3 regions of the Micromonospora pallida genome follow, and region 2 is predicted to be linked to each of the others. Evidence: predicted binding sites of a transcription regulator. Region 2 holds the regulator's gene; each other region holds the start of a gene.

Region 1 (6,864 bases), 940 kb from region 2:
GATGGTGATCGCGGCGAGGATCTTGTTGTGCGCGAACACGGTGAACAGCGCGAGCACCACGGCGAGCCCGCCGAGGGCGGTGCACAGCATCGGCATCAGCTTGCGGTCGGCGTAGCGGCCACCGAGCAGGTTGCCGAGGAACATGCCGATGCCGAAGAGCGCGAGCAGCCAGGTGACCGCGCCGTCGGAGTAGCCGGCGACGTGGGTCATCATCGGCGCGACGTAGGTGATTGAGGCGAAGACACCGCCGAAGCCGAGCACCGTCATCGCCATCGCGAGCAGCACCTGCGGGTTACGGAACGCGGTCAGCTCCCCGCGTAGGCGTACGCCCTCGGGCCGGGGCATGGCGGGCACGAGCCTGGCGATGCCGAGCAGGCCGACCACGCCGATCGCGGCGACGACGGCGAACGTGGTCCGCCAGCCCACCGCCTGCCCGATGAACGTGCCCAGCGGCACGCCGACGATGTTCGCAATGGTCAGGCCGGTGAACATGGTGGCGATGGCACCGGCCTTCCGGTCGGGGGCGACCACGTCGGCGGCGACCACCGAGCCGATGCCGAAGAACGCGCCGTGGGCCAGTGAGGCCACGATGCGGCCGGTGAGCATCACGCCGAAGCTCGGCGCCAGCGCGGAGAGCAGGTTGCCGACCACGAACAGGCCCATCAGCAGGATCAGCATCGTCTTGCGGCTGATCCTGGTGCCGAGCACCGTCATCAGCGGGGCGCCGATGACAACGCCGATCGCGTAGCCAGTGACCAGGAGGCCGGCGGTGGGAATGGACACCCCGTAGTCACCGGCGATCTCGGGCAGCAGGCCCATGATCACGAACTCGGTGGTGCCGATCCCGAAGGCCCCGATGGCCAGGGCGAGAAGTGTGAGAGGCATCGCGCCACCCTCCGTGTGATTGCTGGTGCGCCTTACGCGCTCAGACAATAATTGCACACGCATCTACATGCAAGGGCGGGCATTCCTCCTTAGCCTTGGAATCTGGTGATGCCCGGGACTCGGTGGTGGGCTGGTGTTGCCCGTTGCTCCATCCAGGTGAGGGGTGGCCCGGGTCGCGCTCTCACCTCCGCCCGATCTCGGGCTGGCCACCCACGGCTACTTGCAAGAGCCTTATACATGCTCTAGCTGATATTTCCAGGAAGGGCTTATCCTGGACTCCAGTCGCATCCGGAAGGAGACCCGGACCCATGACCGCCACGGATCCCGCGCTGACCGCCCTTGCCAACGGCTGGGCAGCCCTCTACCTCCTGTACGGCAGGATCGAGGCGTACATCGAGCGCGCCCTCCAATCCGAGCACGACCTGAGCGTGCGGGAGTACTCGCTGCTCGACGTGCTCAGTCGCCAGCACGATGGCGAAGGCGGCCACCTGCAGATGAAGCAGGTCGCAGACGCGGTGGTGCTCAGCCAGAGCGCCACCACCCGCCTGGTCACCCGCCTGGAAGAACGTGGCCTGCTCTCCCGTTACCTGTGCCCGACCGACCGTCGCGGCATCTACACCGATGTCAGCGACGCGGGGCTGAAGCTCCTGCAAGAGGCCCGGCCGACCAACGACACCGCCCTCAGGGAGGCGCTCGATGAAGCCGCCAAGAACCCCGAGCTGGCTCCCCTGGTCACAGCAGTCGAGGCGATGAACCGGCGCTGCTGACGCGGGTTCGCGGCGCAGGGAGGGCGAGTGATCGCGGCCCTGGTCCTGCCGGATCGCCACCATCGGCAGTTCGCTGAAGAGAGGCTGCGGCAGGCGCTGGATGCCGCGCCGGGCTGAGCACCACGGCTTCACTGCGCCGTTGGTCGGGGGCCAGACCGAGGCCGCTGCCTCCCCCGGCGCCCGACCAGTCCTCCTTCCTCGCTTCGCCCCCGGTTTTCCGTCAAGCGGCCGCTCCAGGCCCGCCGCCTTGCCCCTCCCGCCACCCACCCTCGATCCGTCGGTGGATCAGGAAGTTTGGGGCGTGAGGTGCCTCTTCGATGACGCAAACCTCTTGATGAACGCAGAGAGGAGCGTGGGGGTGCGTGGGGATGTGCGTGGGCGGATGGGGGCGTGGGGAGGGACATCGTGCTTGCACTCGGCAGGGGAGAGTGCTAAACAAGTCATTGGCACTCGCATGGCGTGAGTGCCAATGGTCGGGGCGGTAGGGCCACGGCCGCGCGGCGTCGCGTCGCGGGGCACATGGCCGGTCGTCGCGGGCTATCCGGCCCGGCCGAGGAGACGTCGTCGTCGCCAGGTGGCGACGTCCCAAGGTGCGTACACCAGGCGGCCCATCCGGGGCACACACTCGGGTGGCCCGTGAGTGTCCAGGAGGACAACGCCGTATGGCCAAGATGATCGCGTTCGACGAGGAGGCCCGCCGCGGCCTCGAGCGGGGCATGAACCAGCTCGCCGACGCCGTGAAGGTGACCCTCGGCCCCAAGGGCCGCAACGTCGTGCTCGAGAAGAAGTGGGGCGCCCCCACCATCACCAACGATGGTGTGAGCATCGCCAAGGAGATCGAGCTCGAGGACCCGTACGAGAAGATCGGCGCCGAGCTGGTCAAGGAGGTCGCCAAGAAGACCGACGACGTGGCCGGTGACGGCACGACGACGGCGACCGTCCTGGCCCAGGCCCTCGTCCGCGAGGGTCTGCGCAACGTGGCCGCCGGCGCCAACCCGATGGCCCTGAAGCGGGGCATCGAGGCCGCGGTCGCGAACGTCTCGGAGGAGCTGTCCAAGCTCGCCAAGGACGTGGAGACCAAGGAGCAGATCGCCTCCACCGCCTCCATCTCGGCCGGTGACACCAGCGTCGGCGAGATCATCGCCGAGGCGATGGACAAGGTCGGCAAGGAAGGCGTCATCACCGTCGAGGAGAGCAACACCTTCGGCCTGGAGCTGGAGCTCACCGAGGGTATGCGCTTCGACAAGGGCTACATCTCCGCCTACTTCATGACCGACCCGGAGCGTATGGAGGCCGTCTTCGACGACCCGTACATCCTGATCGTCAACAGCAAGATCTCCTCGGTGAAGGACCTGCTCCCGATCCTGGAGAAGGTCATGCAGGGCGGCAAGCCGCTGCTGATCATCGCCGAGGACATCGAGGGCGAGGCTCTGGCCACCCTGGTCGTCAACAAGGTCCGGGGCACCTTCAAGTCGGTCGCCGTCAAGGCGCCGGGCTTCGGTGACCGCCGCAAGGCCATGCTGGGCGACATCGCCATCCTCACCGGTGGCCAGGTCATCAGCGAGGAGGTCGGCCTCAAGCTGGACGCCGTCGGCGTCGAGATGCTGGGCCGCGCCCGCAAGGTCGTGGTGACCAAGGACGAGACCACCATCGTCGACGGTGCCGGCGACGCCGAGCAGATCCAGGGCCGGGTGAACCAGATCCGGGCCGAGATCGACAAGAGCGACTCCGACTACGACCGCGAGAAGCTGCAGGAGCGGCTGGCCAAGCTGGCCGGTGGCGTTGCGGTGATCAAGGTCGGCGCGGCCACCGAGGTCGAGCTGAAGGAGCGCAAGCACCGCATCGAGGACGCCGTCCGCAACGCGAAGGCCGCCGTCGAGGAGGGCATCGTCCCGGGTGGTGGCGTCGCGCTGGTGCAGGCCGGCAAGACCGCCTTCGACAAGCTGGACCTGGCCGGTGACGAGGCGACCGGTGCGCAGATCGTCAAGATCGCGCTGGACGCCCCGCTGCGGCAGATCGCCGTCAACGCCGGCCTCGAGGGTGGCGTCGTCGTCGAGCGGGTCCGCAACCTCGACGCGGGTCACGGCCTCAACGCCGCGACCGGTGAGTACGTGGACCTGCTGGCCGCGGGCATCATCGACCCGGCCAAGGTGACCCGCTCGGCGCTGCAGAACGCCTCGTCGATCGCGGCGCTCTTCCTCACCACCGAGGCCGTCGTCGCGGACAAGCCGGAGAAGGCCCCGGCCGCCCCGGCTGGCCCGGGTGGCGGGGACATGGACTTCTGAGTCCGGTTCCGATACACGCCGAAGGGGCGGGCCGCGTCAGCGGTCCGCCCCTTCCGCTTCCCGCAGCGGCTGGCGTTCATGTTCGGCGGCCGTTCGCTCAGGTTGGCAGGGGCCGTCGCCGGCGCGGACGACCGCGCGATGCATCGGTCCTGCCGGGCGATGTCACTGGTGGATCGGTCCCGCCGGGCGGTGTCATCGGTGGATCGAGCCATGGGTCCGTTGGCAGGTCGCCCACAGGTGTGTCCACCAGTTCCAGTGTCTCCCCGGATGCCGCCTCGGCGAGAGTGGACATCTCCATCAGCTGCTCGGCGTCGCCGTAGTCCAGCCAGTCGAGCCGTGGGCGACCGGGCGGATCACCGACGCGTGCCCAGGTGGGGGGCGTGCTGTCGTCGGCGGTTTCGTCGTCCATCCTCATGACTGCCACCTCCTGTCGAAACGGTAGGAGGTCCACGGCACGGCCCGAGGCCGAACGAGATTATCCGCGCCGATACCCGCTTTACGCGTCAGCGGGAGTTATGTCCTTTCGGTAGAGCAGAAAAACGCGTTCGATCCGGGCGCCCACGCTGCCCGCGTAGAACGGCACCGGCCCCACCCAGCCGATCTGGGCGCGTTCGATTCCGGCGGCCCGCTGGTCACGCAGGCACCGCCGGAGCAACACGCCGCCGATTCCCGAACCGGCCGCCGCCGGGTCGGTGCCCATCGGCCCGAACCAACTCGGCCGGGACGACCCCCACGCGGCGAAACCGACCACCGTCCCGTCGCGCCACGCGACGTGACACCCCGCACCGGTACGCCCCACCGAGCCGGCCAGTTCGGCGTCCCACACCCCGCCGAACGTGTCGCGGGCGAACGCGGTCAGCGCCGGAAGGTCCGCCGGTTCCGCCCGGCGCACCGTCACGCCTCCGGCGGCGAGCCGCCGCTCCGCCTCTGCTGTGGAGCGCAACGCCGGCGAGTCGTCGTACGACAGGTCAGCCGTCATGTTCCAGGCGGTCCGGTCCTGCCGGTAGCCGAGCTTCAGGGCCGCGCAGACCGCCGGGGTGTAGCGCACGTCGACGCCCGGCCAGGCGTAGTACGGCGGGTTCCCGGCGAACAGCACCTCGCGTGCGCCCAACTCGGCGAGCCGCCGTTCGGCGTGCGCCAGCAGGGCCCTTCCGACCCCGCGCCGCCGCTCCTCCGGGGCGACCACGACCAGGTCCACGCACCCGTACCCGGCACCGGGCGGCTCCGGTTGCCCCGGAACGGAACAGACCAGCGCGCCGACCAGGGACGTCCCCCGGACGGCCAGCAGCCCGACCACCGGCCGGTCGATGCGGGCCCGCCGGTACACGGTGTCCACGATGGCCTCGGCCTCGTCGGCGTCGCCGGCCAGGTCGAGCCCCCGGCGGCAGAGCGCGACCACCTCAGGCAGCCGCGCGGTGGTCAGCTCGGTCACGCTGATCCGCTCGTCGTCCATGGTCGCCGACCCTAGGCCACGCCGAGGCACGAACGGCAGCCGCTACACCGGCCGCACCGGCGGCGATGAGTGCGGCGGCTGCGGTACGTGCTGGACGGCCATGGCCGGGCAGGCGTCGTGGGTGGTTGGGTGTCTAGTGGTGGTTGCAGGGGACCCTTCCTCATCAAAAAGCGGTAACAGGGGACCCCTGCTCACACCTCATACCCCAGCGGCGCGGACGGCGGCGTAGGCGTCGACCAGGCCGGCTCCGGCGATGTTGGCGGTGTCGCCGCAGTCGCCGGACGGTGACGCCCCGACCGGGGTGGCGGTCTGCCGCAGGATGCTCCGGGTCCGGTCCAGGTCACCGACGAGCGCCGGGTTGGCCGACCACATCAGCGCGACCACGCCGGCCACCTGCGGGGTGGCCATCGAGGTGCCGTCCAGGACGGCGTACCCGCCGCCGGGCATCGCCGAGCGTACCGCCGCGCCCGGCGCGACCAGGTCCGGCTTGGCTGCCCCGGAAACCGGCCCCCGGCTGGAGAAGTTGGTGACCTGGCGACCCCGGTCCACCGCGCCGACCGTGAACACGTCCGCGTAGGGGGCTGGCGGGTCGTCGATCGAGCCGCAGTACGGGCCGGTGTTGCCGGCGGCGGCCACCACGAACAACCCGGCCGCGTCGAGGGCGGCGGTGGCCGGCCGCAGCACCTGTGGATCGCAGCCCTCGATCGTCGGGCAGCCCCACGAGTTGGTCAGCACGTGCGGGGCCCGTTCCGGCCGGCCGTCGCTGAACGGGTCACCGCCGGGCGGGAAGGGTGCCAGCATGAACTGGAGACAGTCCAGGTAGTGCGCCGGGTTGCCGAGGTTGCGGTCGAGGTTCACGCAGCCGGTCCAGTTCGCGCCGGGCGCGACGCCGATGCCGTTCCGCCCCACCGCGCTGCCCATCGTGTGGGTGCCGTGCCCGCCCTTGTCGCGGGGGGAGCGGCTGCCCTCCCACGGGTCGTACCAGGAGTCGTCGCCGCCCCGGAAACCGGCCGCGAGCGTCGGGTGGCCAGCGTCCACTCCGGAGTCCGAGCTGCCCACGGTGATCCCGGCGCCGTCCACGCCCAGTTCCGACCAGACCCGGTCCGCGCCGATCAGGCGGATGTTCCACTCCGGACCGGTCGGCGCGGCGGCGTCGCCCCGGCTGGTGCCGGCCGGTGCGGGCAGCGGCCGCAACCGTTGGCTGACCAGCACCCGGTCCACCTCGGGGCGGCTCGCCAGCCAGGCCCGTACCGCCGGGCCGCCGTCCACCTCGATCGCGTTGACCAGGTAGTACGGGGTGTGGGCCAGCCGTAGCCGGTCCAACTGGCGGCGCAGGTCGGCTTGGGTCCGCTCGGCGGTGTCGACCAGTCGGCGGTAGACCTCCCGGACCCGGGCGTCCCGGCCGGCAGCGCCGGTGGTGACGGGGACACTCCGAAGGTCCGCCTGCTCCCGCAGCACCACCAGGAGGCGTTCA
Region 2 (6,864 bases):
GGTCGTCACGAAGCGAGGTAGGTCACGCCTCGCCGAAGACCTCGGCCACCACCCGGGTGTCCTGCCGGTCCCGGTCGGAGACCCGGGACCAGGTGCCCTTGCTGGCCGTCCACTCCAGGTCGGCGAAACGGACCCGCTTGACCCCGTGGTCGTGGGCGTGCGACACCAGCCAGTGGGCGTACCGCCAGCCGTCCCGGGGGTCGGCGGCGGGCACGGCCAGTCCGGTCAGCTCGGCCAGGCTGGCCGTCTCGGACAACCCCCAGTCGAGGGTGAGACCCCGGGTCAGCGCGGCCGCCGCGGCGTCGCCCCGCATGACCGGCGTCCGGCCCACCGTGCAGGCGACCGCCGCGGTGGCGTCGCCGAGCAGGGCCCGGGTGAGGACCTCCGACTCGTCGGCCCATTTCTGGTACGCCTCTGGGAACGCCGACCGTTGGACGGCCTGGGCAGCGTCGGTGACCCGCATCTCCTCCCAGCCGCGCACCTTCTTGAGCCCGGCGTAGAACTTCTTCGCCGCGTAGCGCGGGTCGCGGATCTCCTCCGGGGTGCCCCAGCCCTGGCTGGGCCGCTGCTGGAACAGGCCGATCGAGTCCCGGTCGCCGCCGGCCAGGTTCTCCAGACCGGACTCCTGGTACGCGGTCGCGAGCGCGACCACGACCGCCCGCTCGGGCATCTTCCGCTGGATGCCGATGGCGGCGATGGTCGCCGCGTTCGCCATCTGCTCGGCGTTGAGGCGTACCTGCCCGTCGGCCTGGACGGTGCAGCTCCGTCCCGCGATCGGCAGCCGGAGGTCGTCGCCGACGTTCCGGATGCCGAGATAGATCCCGATGCTGGCGATGATGGTGAGACCGAGGCCGATTGCCACTATTGCCCGAGTTCGCACCCACACCCCCTGAACGACAGTCAGCCAAGCGTACGTCCCGCGTCCCACCACTCCGCACCGTCGCCCGGTTCGGCCCCTGGTGCCCCGTTCCTCCGGCGATGTCCGTCGTCAGAGACAGCCCCTTCCGCCTACCCCTCGTCGAGGGCCGCCACCCATCGGGTCGGCCGCTTCTCCCGGAAGGCTGCCACCCCCTCGCGTCCCTCCTCGGAGAGGAAGTAGCCGGTGGAGAGCGTGGCCAGGTGGGCCAGCTCGCGACGCAGGTCCGCCTCGGCCGGACGGCGCAGCAGCTCCTTCGCCCCGGCCAGCGCCGCCGGTGCTCCCCGCAGCAGCGCCGCGCACCAGCCGGCCACCGTCTCGTCCAGTTCGGCGCCGGGCACCGCTGTGGTGACCAGGCCGATCTCGGCGGCCCGCCGGCCGTCGAAGGTCTCCCCGGTCAGGTACAGCTCGGCCGCCGCGCGGGGCGTCAGCCGGGGCAGGACGGTCGCCGAGATCACCGCCGGGATCACCCCGAGCCGCACCTCGGTGAAGGCGAAGGTCGCCTCCTCCCCGCAGACCGCCAGGTCGGCGGCGGCGATCAGACCCAACCCACCGGCCCGCGCCGGTCCGGCCACCCGGGCCACCACCGGCTTCGGGCACTCCCGGACCGCCGCGAGCACGTCGCCGAGCTTCCCGGCGGGCACGCTCCCGCTCGCGTACGCCGCCGCGGTCTCCTTGAGGTCGGCACCGGAGCAGAACACCGGGCCGGTGTGGTCGAGCACCACCACCCGGACCGAGGGGTCGGCGACCGCCACCGACAGGCCGTCGAGCAGCTCGGTCATCAGGGGCGTGGAGAGCGCGTTGCGGTTGTGCGGGCTGTCCAGGGTGAGCGTGGTCACCCCACGGGCCGTCGACACCCGCACCAGCGCGTCGGGAGAGGTCATGGAAGGGCACACTAGTGGCCATGCCCGGCCTCCCTCCAGAAGGCGAATCCGTACCGACCGACGGGTCGCTCCCATCGACCGCCCTGCGCGCGGTCGGCGCGCGTGGTTTCGGCGTCTACGTCCACGTGCCCTTCTGCGCCAGTCGCTGCGGCTACTGCGACTTCAACACCTACACGACCAGCGAGCTCGGCGGGGGCGCGAGCCGGGAGAACTACGCCGACACCGTCCTGGCCGAGTTGGCGCTCGCCGCCCGGGTGCTCGGGGACACTCCGCCGCCCCGGGTGGACACCGTCTTCGTCGGTGGCGGCACGCCGACCCTGCTCCCCGCCGACGACCTGGCCCGCATCCTCGACGGCATCGACCGCACCTGGGGGCTGGCCGCCGACGCCGAGGTCACCACCGAGGCGAACCCGGAGTCGGTGACGCCGGAGTCGTTGAAGACCCTGCGGGCGGCCGGCTACACCCGCATCTCGCTGGGGATGCAGTCGGCGGCGTCGGGAGTGCTCGCCGTACTCGACCGGACGCACTCCGCCGGGCGGGCCACCGCCGCCGCGACCGAGGCCCGCGACGCCGGGTTCGACCACGTCAACCTCGACCTGATCTACGGCACGCCGGGGGAGCGGGCCGAGGACTTCGCCGCCTCGCTCGACCAGGTGATCGCCGCCGGGGTGGACCACGTCAGCGCGTACGCCCTGATCGTGGAGGAGGGCACCCGGCTCGCCGCCCGGATGCGCCGGGGCGAGCTGCCGTACCCCTCGGACGACGTCGCGGCGGACCGCTACCTGGCGGCGGAGGCGGCCCTCGACGCGGCCGGTTTCTCCTGGTACGAAGTCTCCAACTGGGCCCGGACGCCGGCCGCCCGGTGCCGGCACAACCTGCTCTACTGGACCGGCGGGGACTGGTGGGGCCTCGGCCCGGGGGCGCACAGCCACGTCGGCGGGGTGCGCTGGTGGAACGTGAAGCACCCCAGCGCGTACGCGGCGCGGCTCGCCGGCGGCGCGTCACCCGGTCAGGCCCGGGAGATCCTCACCGCCGACGAGGCGCACATGGAGGACGTGATGCTCCGCCTGCGGCTCGCCTCCGGGCTGCCGCTGGCGGTGCTCGACCCCGCCGGCCGGGCCGGCGCCGAGCGGGCCCGCGCCGCCGGGCTGCTCGCCGAGGCCGACTACGCCGCCGGCCGGGCAGTGCTCACCCTGCCCGGCCGGTTGCTCGCCGACGCCGTGGTCCGCGACCTGCTGCCCTGAGCGTCCTGCGGGTGCCTCGCGCTGGTCGGGCCCGGGCCCGACCAGCGCGGTTCACCGCACGAAGGTCCGGGTCATCGGGTACGGGTAGAGCTGGTCCTGGTTGGCCTTGAGACCGGCCACGATGCCGAGCACGATCGGCACCAGCGCGAGCAGCAGCGGAATGAAGACGAGCAGGCCGCAGGTGATTCCGGTGAGCAGCCAGCCGATCAGGATCGCGACCGCCCAGGTGATCTGGAAGTTGAGCGCGGCGATGGCGTGCGCGCGCACCGCCGGGGACTGCTGCCCCCGGTGCAGCAGCACGATCAGCGGGCCGACCCAGCCGAAGAGGCTGCCGCCGACCACCACACCGATCGGGCCGCCGACGTGGGCGAGCACCGCCCAGGTCCGGTCGTCGTCGGTGGTCGGACCGGCCGTCGGGTACGGCCCACCCGAGGGCGGGTAGCCACCCGGCGGCAGGCCCCCGCCCGCCCCCGGCGGATAACCCCCGAGTGGCGGATAGCCCTCCGGTGTCCCCGGCGGTGGAAAGCCCCCCGGCGTCTCCGGCGGTAGGTAACCCCCGGGCGGCGGAAAGCCCGCCTGTGTCCCCGGCGGCGGGTAGCCCTCATGCGGCCCTGGCTGCGGAAAGCCCCCCGGCGTCTCCGGCGGTGGGTAACCCCCGGGCGGCGGGTAACCCTCCTGCGCTCCCGGCGGCGGGTAGCCGCCCTGGTCGCCAGCGGTCGGGTAGCCGGGTGCGGCGAAGTGCCCGCCCGACGTCGGGTGGTCGGCCGGCCCGCCGAGACCCGGCGGCTCGTAGCCCACGGTGGGTGGTTCCGGAGCGGCGTGGCGTTCCGTCGGCGCGTCGTCGCCCGGCGACCCGTACTGCTGCGTCGGCGGCTCGTATGCCCGTGCCGACCAGTCCCGCGTCGGCGGCTCGTACGCCGGGGCCGACCAGTCCCGCGTGGGTGGCTCGTACGCGGGTGCCGACCAGTTCTGCGTCGGCGACTCGTACGAGGATGTCGACCAGTTCGCGGTGGGTGGTTCGTGCGACGGTGTGGCGAGGTGCTCCGTCGGGGGCTCAGCCGAGGGCTCCCCGGGCAGCGGGGTGGTGGGCTCGCCGGGCGTCGACGAGGATCCGGACGGGGCGAGCGGCATGGTCGGCTCCGGCGGGTACCGGCCGGCGTCGCCCGCGTCGGGCGGGCGAGGCGGTTCAGTCATGCCGGTCACGGTAGGGGCAGCGGGCAACTTGTGACCAGTGGGACATCGGCGGGATCACCCGGACGAACGCACCCTCCGGTCGAGCGTGTTCCGAGCGCAGGTCGACACCGATCATCGCGTCCGAGGGGTGGACCGACGTAGACTGGCACTCGTTACAGTCGAGTGCCAGGAGCTTACAGTCGAGTGCCGGGAGCACGGTCCGGTCGTGGTCAGCGGCCGTTGCCGGCTGTCGCCGGTGGCGGGCACGCACCGCCCGGGTCGGGCGCCGACACGCGTGGGAGGTGGGGAGAGTGGGTCTCGACGACCGTAAGCTCGCCGTGCTGCGCGCGATCGTCGAGGACTACGTCGCGACCCAGGAGCCGGTCGGCAGCAAGGCGCTGGTTGAGCGGCACCAACTCGGCGTCTCCCCGGCCACGGTCCGCAACGACATGGCCGTGCTGGAGGAGGAGGGGTACATCCGGCAGCCGCACACCAGCGCCGGCCGGGTGCCCACCGACCGTGGCTACCGGCTCTTCGTCGACCGGCTCAGCCGGGTCAAGCCGCTCAGCCCGGCCGAGCGCCGGGCGATCGAGCGCTTCCTGGTCGGCGCGGTCGACCTCGACGACGTCGTCCACCGTACAGTCCGGCTGCTCGCCCAGCTCACCCGTCAGGTGGCCGTGGTGCAGTACCCGAGCCTGGCCCGGTCCTCCGTACGGCACCTGGAACTCGTGCCGATCTCCACCACCCGGCTGATGCTGGTGATGATCGCCGACACCGGCCGGGTCGAGCAGCGGCTGGTCGAGCTGCCCGCGCCGGTCCCCGCCGACGACGTCACCGACCTGCGCCGCCTGGTCAACGAGAAGCTCTGCGGCACCCGGCTGGCGGACACCCCGCCGCTGGTGCAGGCGCTGGTGGAGGAGGTCCGCGCCGGGCTGCGTCCGGCGATGACCACGCTCTCCACGGTGCTGCTGGAGACCCTGGTCGAGCGGCACGAGGAGCGGATCGCCCTGGCCGGCACCGCCAACCTGACCCGGGGCGGCCTGCTCGACTTCCAGGGTTCGCTGCGGCCGATCCTCGAGGCGCTCGAGGAGGAGGTCGTCCTGCTCAAGCTGATCGGCGAGGTCGAGCCGAGCACCACCCGGGTCCGGATCGGCGACGAGAACGAGATCGACAACCTGCGGGGCACGTCGGTGGTGAGCACGGGCTACGGTCCGGGTGTCACCATCCTGGGTGGGTTGGGTGTGCTCGGGCCGACCCGGATGGACTACCCCGGCACCATCGCCACGGTACGCGCCGTGGCACGCTACGTGGGCGAGCTGCTGGCCCAGAACTGACCAGTCAGGGCCGACGGCCGACTCGGGCCGACGACCGGCGTAACGCGAGACGAACATGAGGACACGGAACGCAGTGGCCAGGGACTACTACGGCATCCTCGGTGTCAGCCGGGAAGCCTCCGACGACGAGATCAAGCGTGCCTACCGCAAGCTGGCGCGACAGTTCCACCCGGACGTCAACCCGGACCCGGAGGCCCAGGAGAAGTTCAAGGACATCAACGCCGCGTACGAGGTCCTCTCGGACGACCGGAAGCGGCAGATCGTCGACCTGGGTGGGGACCCGCTCGCCCCGGGCGGTGGCGCGGCCGGCCCCGGTGGGCCGGGCGGCGCGGGGCCGTTCGTCGGCTTCCAGGACATCATGGACGCCTTCTTCGGCGGGGCCACCGGCTCGCGAGGGCCGCGTCCGCGTACCCGCCCGGGGGCCGACGCGATCCTGCGGCTGGAGCTGGACCTGAACGAGACGGCGTTCGGCGTCGAGGCGCCGATCAACGTCGACACCGCCGTGCTCTGCACCACCTGCTCCGGCGCCGGCACGGCCGCCGGCACCCACCTCGCCACCTGTGAGGCGTGTGGCGGTCGGGGCGAGGTGCAGTCGGTGCAGCGCACCTTCCTCGGCCAGGTCGTCTCGGCCCGGCCCTGCACGGTCTGCCAGGGCTACGGCACCACGATCCCGCACCAGTGCCCGACCTGCGCCGGGGAGGGCCGGGTCCGTACCCGCCGCTCGCTGACCGTCAAGATCCCCGCCGGGGTGGAGGACGGCATGCGGATCCGCCTCGCCCAGCAGGGCGAGGTCGGGCCGGGCGGCGGCACCGCTGGCGACCTCTACGTGGAGATCCACGAACGGCCGCACGACGTCTACTCCCGCAAGGGCGACGACCTGCACTGCCGGGTGACCGTGCCGATGACGGCGGCGGCGCTCGGCACCCGGCTGACCATCAAGACGCTGGACAGCGAGGAGACCGTCGACGTCAAGCCGGGCACCCAGCCGGGCAGCACGCTGCGGCTGCGGGCCCGGGGCGTACCGCACCTGCGCGGCACCGGCCGGGGCGACCTCTACGTCCACCTCGACGTGCGGACCCCGACCAAGCTCGACGTCGAGCAGGAGCGGATGCTGCGCGAGTTCGCCAAGACCCGGGGCGAGGAGGTCGCCGAGCTGACCAAGCAGGGCGGCTTCTTCTCCCGGATGCGCGACGCCTTCAACGGGCACGCCTGAGTTGTCGGCGCCGCTCTTCCTGGTCGAGGCACTGCCCACCACCGACACGCTCACCCTGGACGGCCCGGAGGGGCACCACGCCGCCACCGTGCAGCGGCTG
Region 3 (6,864 bases), 600 kb from region 2:
CGTACCCTCCTCGACCGCGGCCTTGGTCGCCGCGATGGCGTCCTCGATGCGGTGCTTGCGCTCCTTCATCTCGACCTCGGTCGCCGCGCCCACCTTGATGACCGCGACGCCGCCGGAGAGCTTCGCCAGCCGCTCGGCCAGCTTCTCCCGGTCCCACTCGGAGTCGGTGGCCTCGATCTCCTTGCGGATCTGCGCGACCCGGTCGGCGACCTCGGTGTCCCGGCCACCACCGTCGACGATGGTGGTGTTCTCCTTGTCGACGACCACGCGGCGGGCGGTGCCGAGCGCGTCCAGCCCGATCTGGTCGAGCTTGTAGCCCAGCTCCGGCGCGACCAGCTCGGCGCCGGTCTGGATCGCCATGTCCTGGAGCATCGCCTTGCGCCGGTCACCGAAGCCCGGAGCCTTGACGGCGCAGACCTTGATGGTCTTGCGCAGCGAGTTGACCACCAGCGTGGAGAGCGCCTGACCCTCGACGTCCTCGGCGATGATCAGCAGCGGCTTGCTGTCGGCGAGGACCTTCTCCAGCAGCGGCAGCAGCTCCTCGATCGCGGAGATCTTCTGCGTGGTGATCAGGATGTACGGGTTCTCCAGAACCGCTTCCTGCGACTCGAGGTCGGTGACGAAGTTCGGCGAGATGAAGCCCTTGTCGAACTGGAGACCCTCGGTCACGTCCAGCTCGGTGTGCAGGGCGGAGCCCTCCTCGACGGTGATCACACCGTCCCGGCCGACCTTCTCCATCGCCTCGGCGATCAGGTCGCCGATGGTGGCGTCCTGCGCCGAGATCGTCGCCACGTGGGCGATCGACTTCTTGTCGGCGACCTCGACGGCCCGCTCCAGCAGCGCTTCGGAGACCTTGGCCGCCGCCGCGTCGACGCCGCGCTTGAGCCCGGCCGGGTTGGCCCCGGCGGTCACGTTGCGCAGGCCCTCGCGGACCATGGCCTGGGCGAGCACGGTGGCGGTGGTGGTCCCGTCGCCGGCGACGTCGTTGGTCTTGGTCGCCACCTCCTTGACGAGCTGCGCGCCAAGGTTCTCGTACGGGTTGGTGAGCTCGATCTCCTTGGCGATGGTGACCCCATCGTTGGTGATCGTCGGCGCACCGAATTTCTTGTCCAGGACGACGTTACGCCCGCGCGGGCCGAGGGTGACCTTGACCGCGTCCGCGAGGGCGTTGACACCGTGCTCGAGCAGGTGCCGGGCGTCATCCGAGAAGCTCAGGATCTTCGCCATGGATATCCCTTCGAAGCGTTGCTGCCCCGGCCCGGCGAGCCGGACCGGGGCAGCGACACTGATCGGTTGCTTACTTCTCGATGACCGCGAGGACGTCGCGGGCGGAGAGCACCAGGTACTCCTCGCCGGCGTACTTGACCTCGGTGCCGCCGTACTTCGAGTAGATGACGGTGTCGCCGACCTGCACGTCAACCGGGATCCGGTTGCCCTTGTCGTCGACGCGGCCCGGGCCGACAGCGAGGACGGTGCCCTCCTGCGGCTTCTCCTTGGCGGTGTCGGGGATCACGATGCCCGACGCCGTGGTGGTCTCAGCCTCGTTCGCCTGGACCAGGATCCGGTCCTCGAGCGGCTTGATCGCAACCTTGGTCGCGGTAGTCACGGGCATACCCTCCTGGGGTACTGGTTTCGTTACCGGTCGGCGGGGCCGGCCAGTGTCAATCTGCCACATGCCACCGGGCGGGGCCGTCGTCGCGGGTGCCGGTCCGCCTGGCGTTGAACCTCCGGGGCGAGCCCGGAAGCTGGCACCCTCGATGGGAGAGTGCTAATCGCAGATTAGGCCCGCCGCTAGCACTCCGTCAAGGAGAGTGCCAACGACGGCCAGTGTGTCGCACCCGACGGCGAGCCGGGCAGGCGCCCGCCGCCCGGCCGCGGGCCCCACGACCAGGTCGACAATCAAGTAGTCGACACATCGACACAGGCCTACCGACGCCCCCCTACGCTGAGCCGGTGCGGAGGACACGCTGAGCACCACCCGGGCCGACCCCGGGCCGCGCCGAACGGGTCCGGGACTGGCGCTCACCGCCGGGGCCGCGTGCGCGCTCGCCGCCGCCGGCATGGCGGTCTCGGCCCCGGTCGCCCCGCCGGGCTGGAGCACGACCGCGTTACGCAGCTTCGGGCTGCTCACCATCGTCGCCGGACTGGCCGTGCACACCTGGTCGCGGGTCCCCTGGATCGGCTGGTTCATGGTCCTCGCCGGGGGCCTGTACCACCTCGGGGACTTCCGGGCCAGCGGCGAGCCCGCGCTCTTCGCGGCCGGGTTCTGCCTCGCGTACGCCTGGACCTCGGTGCTGACCCACATCGCGCTCGCCGTGCCGACCGGCCGGACCCGCGGCCACCTGGACCGAATCCTGGTGGCCGGCTCCTATCTGGCCTCCATCGGCACCCAGGTGGGCCGCTACCTGGCAGAACACCCCCGACCTCCGCTCTGGTGGCACAGCCTCCCGCCGGCGGACTCGACCTGGGCCGACGTGGGCAGCATCGTCTTCGCCAGCTACACGGTCGTCGTCCTGGCGGTGGTGCTCCGACGCTGGCTCACCTCCTCCCGGGCACGCCGCCGGCCCGCCGGACCGCTCTGGGCGGCCATCGTGGTGGTGGGACTGGCCAGCCTGGCGGCGGCAGCGGCGGCGCTGGTGGAGGCACCGGCCGGCGTCTACACCGGCACCCTGGTGACCGCCCTCGTGGTCGACCTGCTGATCATTCCCCTCGTGGTGCTCGCCCGCCGGCTCCGGTCCGGCCTGGCCCAGGGCCAGGCCACGCGCACGCTGCTGGAGCTCGAACGACCCGGCGCCGAACTCCCGAACCCGGCGGAACTGGAACGGGCGCTCGCCGAGGCGGTGGGCGACCCGACCCTCGCCATCACCTACCCGGCGCCCGACGGCTCCTGTCCCGACATCCGGGGCCGGCCCGTCGCCGAGGGCCCCGACACCCCCGGGCGAACGGTCAGCCCGATGCTGAGCCGCGGAGTCCCCGTCGCCTGGGTCGAACACGACGAACTCCTCGGCGAGCAGCGGGAGGTCACCGAGGCCGCCTTCGGCCTGGCCGCGCTGGCGATCGAGAACGCCCGACTGCACCGGGCCCAGCAGCGGCAGATCGAGGAACTGCGCCGGTCCCGGCTCCGGGTGTCGACCGCGGCGTTCGAGGAACGCCAGCGCATCCAGCGCGACCTGCACGACGGCACCCAACAGCGGTTGTACGCGGTCCTGCTGCTGCTGGACACGCTGCGCGCACCGGGACCGGCCGGGGCCGACCGGATCAGCGGCACCGCCGACCGGGCGCACCTGCTGCTCCGCGACGCCATCGCCGGCCTGCGGGACCTGACCCGGGGCATGTACCCGGCGGCACTGCTCGGACACGGCCTCGCCGCGGCGGTCGGGCAACTGGTGGAGATCGCGCCGGTGCCGATCGAGGTACGGATACCCGCCGAGCGGTGGCCGTCCCACGTCGAGCTCACCGCCTACTTCTTCATCGCCGAAGGGCTGGCCAACACGTACAAGCACGCGCGGGCGGACCGGGCGAGCGTGACCGTACGACGGGTCGGCGCCACCCTCACGGTCGACGTCTGCGACGACGGCCGGGGCGGCGCCACGCCCCGACCCGGCTCCGGCCTGACCGGTCTGCTCGACCGGGTCGCGGCGGCCGGCGGTGCCATGACCATCGACAGTCCGCCGGCCGGTGGCACCCGACTGTCGGCCAACCTGCGCCTGGAGGACCCGTGCGAATAGTCCTCGTCGAGGACCAACCACTCCTCCGCGACGTCCTGGCCGAGGCGCTGACCGCCCGCGGCCTGCACGTCGTCGGCACCGCCGGGGACGCCGCCACGGCGCTGCTCCTGGCCGAGCGGCTGTCTCCGGAGGTGATGCTCCTGGACATCCGGCTCCCGCCGACCTTCCTCGACGAGGGGCTGCGGGTCGCCGAGGAGGTGCGCCGCCGGCATCCGGGGGTCGCCCTGCTCGTGCTCTCGTCGTACGCCGAGGTCGCGTTCGCGTCCCGGCTGCTGAGTATGGAGGCGGACACCCGTTCGGTGGGCTACCTGCTCAAGGACCGGGTCGGGGAGATCGCCGAACTGGTGGCCGCGATCCGCCGGGTGGCCGCCGGCGAGGTGGTGATCGACCGCCACCTGATCCAGCGGCTGATGGTGCGGCCCCGGATCGACAACCCGCTCGACCGGCTGAGTCCGCACGAACGGCGGATCCTGGCGCTGGTCGCCGAGGGCCGGTCCAACCTGGGCATCGCGGAGCAGATGGAGTGCCAGGTCAGCACGGTGGAGAAACACCTGTCCACCATCACCGGCAAACTCCGGCTCACCCCACCCGACGCTCGGACCCGGCGGGGGGTGAACGTCCGGGTCCTGGCCACGTTGGCGTTCCTGACCGGGGTGAACAGCACCAGCGGTTGACCGGTCGGTTCGGGCTGGGGAGCAGTGCCCGCGGACGTCCACCCGGTTTTCCGACCCGTCCGGTCCGGTCAACCGGGAGCGGACGGGTCCGGCTAGCCGGATGCCCCCCAGGTGGCGGGTCGCGGATCGTTGTTCCTGCCCGACACCACCGAGAGGAAACGATCAATGCGTACCCGAATCAGTCGCCTCCGGGCCGCCGCCCTGCTGATCACCGCCACACTCCTGGCCACGCTGGGCGTGACCGTGATCGCCAGCCCCGCCAGCGCCGGTCCGATCGCCTGCAACAGGCTGAGCTATCTCAACTTCTACTTCCGCACCGGTGGGGACGACCTGCGCGGGAACTCGGAGGTCATCCCGTACCTGATCACCACCAGCGGCGACGTCGAGCTGCAGCACGTCTGGGGAGGTTTCGGCGGCGAGACCACCAACTTCCGGACCCTCCGGTTCCTGGATCCGGGCGCCTCGGTGAACGCCTGCTCGGTCACCGGTCTCCGGCTGCGCATGGTCAGCCACCCGTCGTGGCCCGAGACCACCGACAACTGGAACATGGACACGGTCTCGTTCTACGGCTACTCGGCCACCAACGTCTACAGCTACCACTTCTACGCGCCGTCGTTCTTCCGGTTCACCGGCTCCCAGCAGTGGTGGCCGGCGGCACCCTGATCTGACCACCGGACGACCGGGACCGGCGCGCTCGCGTCGGTCCCCTCCGTTCGTGGTCGGGGCGAGGACCGACAATGGGCCGGTGGATCTCGACCAGTTCGCCGCGCTGCGTACCGCCGAGGGGTCGGCCGCGCTCGACGCGGCGACGCGGGTGACCGGCGGCGACCCGCTGACCGCGGCGGCGGCGCTCCGTACGGCCGGTGTGCCCGCCGGGTTGGCTGCCGCCGCGCTCACCCAGGCCGAGCTGCGGCGACGCGCGACCGGCAAGTTCGGCCCGGAGGCGGCCGGGATGTTCCTCACCCGCGCCGGGTTGGAGCAGGCGACCCGGCGGGTGGTGACCGACCGGCGCGCGGCCCGGTTGCGCGCCGCCGGGGTCCGCACGCTCGCCGACCTGGGTTGCGGTCTCGGCGCCGACGCGCTCGCCGCCGCCCGGGCCGGCATCCGGGTGTACGGGGTCGAGGCCGACCCGCTGACCGCCGCGATGGCCGCCGCGAACGCCGAAGCCGCCGGACTGGCCGAGATGTTCACCGTGGAACACGGCGACGCCACCGCGTTCGACGTGTCCCGGGTCGACGGGGTCTTCTGCGACCCGGCCCGCCGCAGCACCGGCACCGGCCGGCGGATCTTCGACCCGAAGGCGTACTCGCCGCCCTGGGATTTCGTGACCGCCCTCGCCGAACGGGTGCCGCACGCGGTGGTCAAGGTGGCCCCCGGCCTGGACCACGCGTTGATCCCGTCCGGCGCGGAGGCCGAGTGGGTCAGCGTCGACGGCGACCTGGTGGAGGCGGCCCTCTGGTGCGGCCGGCTGGCCGACGTCCCCCGCCGCGCGACCGTGCTGCGCGGCACGCGGGTGCACCAGCTCACCGGCTCCGGTGCCGTCGAGGCCCCGGTCGGGCCGGTCCGGCGGTTCCTGTACGACCCGGACCCGGCGGTGGTCCGCGCGCACCTGGTCGCCGAGCTCGCCACCACCCTGGACGCGACGATCGCCGACCCGAGCATCGCCTACCTGTACGCCGACTCCCCCGCCGGTACGCCCTTCGCCCGTTGCCTGGAGGTCACCGACGTGCTGCCGTTCTCCCTGAAACGGCTGCGCGCCCTGCTACGCGAACGCCGGGTGGGCCGGGTGGAGATCCTCAAGCGCGGCTCGGCGCTGGAACCCGAGCGCCTCCGCCGCGACCTGAGGCTCTCCGGCGACCAGGCGGCGAGCGTGGTCCTCACCCGAATCGCCGCCGCCCCCACCGTGCTCCTCTGCCACCCCGCTGGCTGACCACCCTGGCTCGTCCCGGTGGCTGGCCACCCCCTGGCTCGCCCCGCCCAGTCGCCCCGAGGTTAGGTTGGTGGTGTGGGGGGACGGGGGACGCCGGCGACCGGGCTGCTGGTGAAGCGCGGGGTGGCGCACAGCGTCCACCCGTACGACGTTTCGCCGGACACCCCGAACTACGGGGCCGAGGTCGCCGCGGCGCTCGGTGTGCCGGCCGACCGGGTCTTCAAGACCCTGGTGACCGAGGTGGACGGCGAGTTGACCGTGGCGGTCGTCCCGGTCACCGGCGAGTTGGACCTGAAGGCCCTCGCCAGCGCGGCCGGCGGGAAGCGGGCGGTCCTCGCCGACCGGGTCGTCGCCGAGCGCGCCACCGGCTACGTACGGGGCGGCATCAGCCCGTTGGGCCAGCGCAGGCGGCTGCCGACGGTGCTGGACGACTCGGCCCCGGGCCTGCCGACCATCTACGTCTCGGCCGGGCGGCGCGGGCTTCAGCTCCAGCTCGCCCCAGCCGACCTGGTCGCGCTGACCGGGGCCATCA

What was found. Region 2 encodes HrcA, which represses chaperone genes, less so after heat shock. Its sites were predicted from a motif close to GGTTNGCACNCTCNNNNNGAGNGTGCNAACC; they were not measured.
Region 1: the regulator HrcA is predicted to act here: its motif matches at 2,094-2,124, upstream of groL (chaperonin GroEL).
Region 3: the regulator HrcA is predicted to act here: its motif matches at 1,744-1,774, upstream of groES (co-chaperone GroES).

Annotation. Positions count from the first base shown of each region.
Region 1 covers NZ_FMHW01000002.1:6,577,994-6,584,857, forward strand. The annotation lists gene GA0074692_RS27990 (MFS transporter) at 1-885, opposite strand, end outside; gene GA0074692_RS27995 (MarR family winged helix-turn-helix transcriptional regulator) at 1,194-1,652, shown strand; gene groL (chaperonin GroEL) at 2,315-3,937, shown strand; gene GA0074692_RS34305 (hypothetical protein) at 4,035-4,346, opposite strand; gene GA0074692_RS28005 (GNAT family N-acetyltransferase) at 4,434-5,390, opposite strand; gene GA0074692_RS28010 (S8 family serine peptidase) at 5,589-6,864, opposite strand, start outside.
Region 2 covers NZ_FMHW01000002.1:7,521,545-7,528,408, forward strand. The annotation lists gene GA0074692_RS32405 (hypothetical protein) at 23-886, opposite strand; gene GA0074692_RS32410 (enoyl-CoA hydratase family protein) at 1,009-1,800, opposite strand; gene hemW (radical SAM family heme chaperone HemW) at 1,821-3,044, shown strand; gene GA0074692_RS32420 (DUF4870 domain-containing protein) at 3,096-4,238, opposite strand; gene hrcA (heat-inducible transcriptional repressor HrcA) at 4,529-5,551, shown strand; gene dnaJ (molecular chaperone DnaJ) at 5,625-6,764, shown strand; gene GA0074692_RS32435 (16S rRNA (uracil(1498)-N(3))-methyltransferase) at 6,766-6,864, shown strand, end outside.
Region 3 covers NZ_FMHW01000002.1:6,916,922-6,923,785, reverse strand. The annotation lists gene groL (chaperonin GroEL) at 1-1,227, opposite strand, end outside; gene groES (co-chaperone GroES) at 1,298-1,612, opposite strand; gene GA0074692_RS29680 (sensor histidine kinase) at 2,061-3,728, shown strand; gene GA0074692_RS29675 (response regulator) at 3,719-4,402, shown strand; gene GA0074692_RS29670 (hypothetical protein) at 4,568-5,065, shown strand; gene GA0074692_RS29665 (THUMP-like domain-containing protein) at 5,148-6,332, shown strand; gene ybaK (Cys-tRNA(Pro) deacylase) at 6,408-6,864, shown strand, end outside.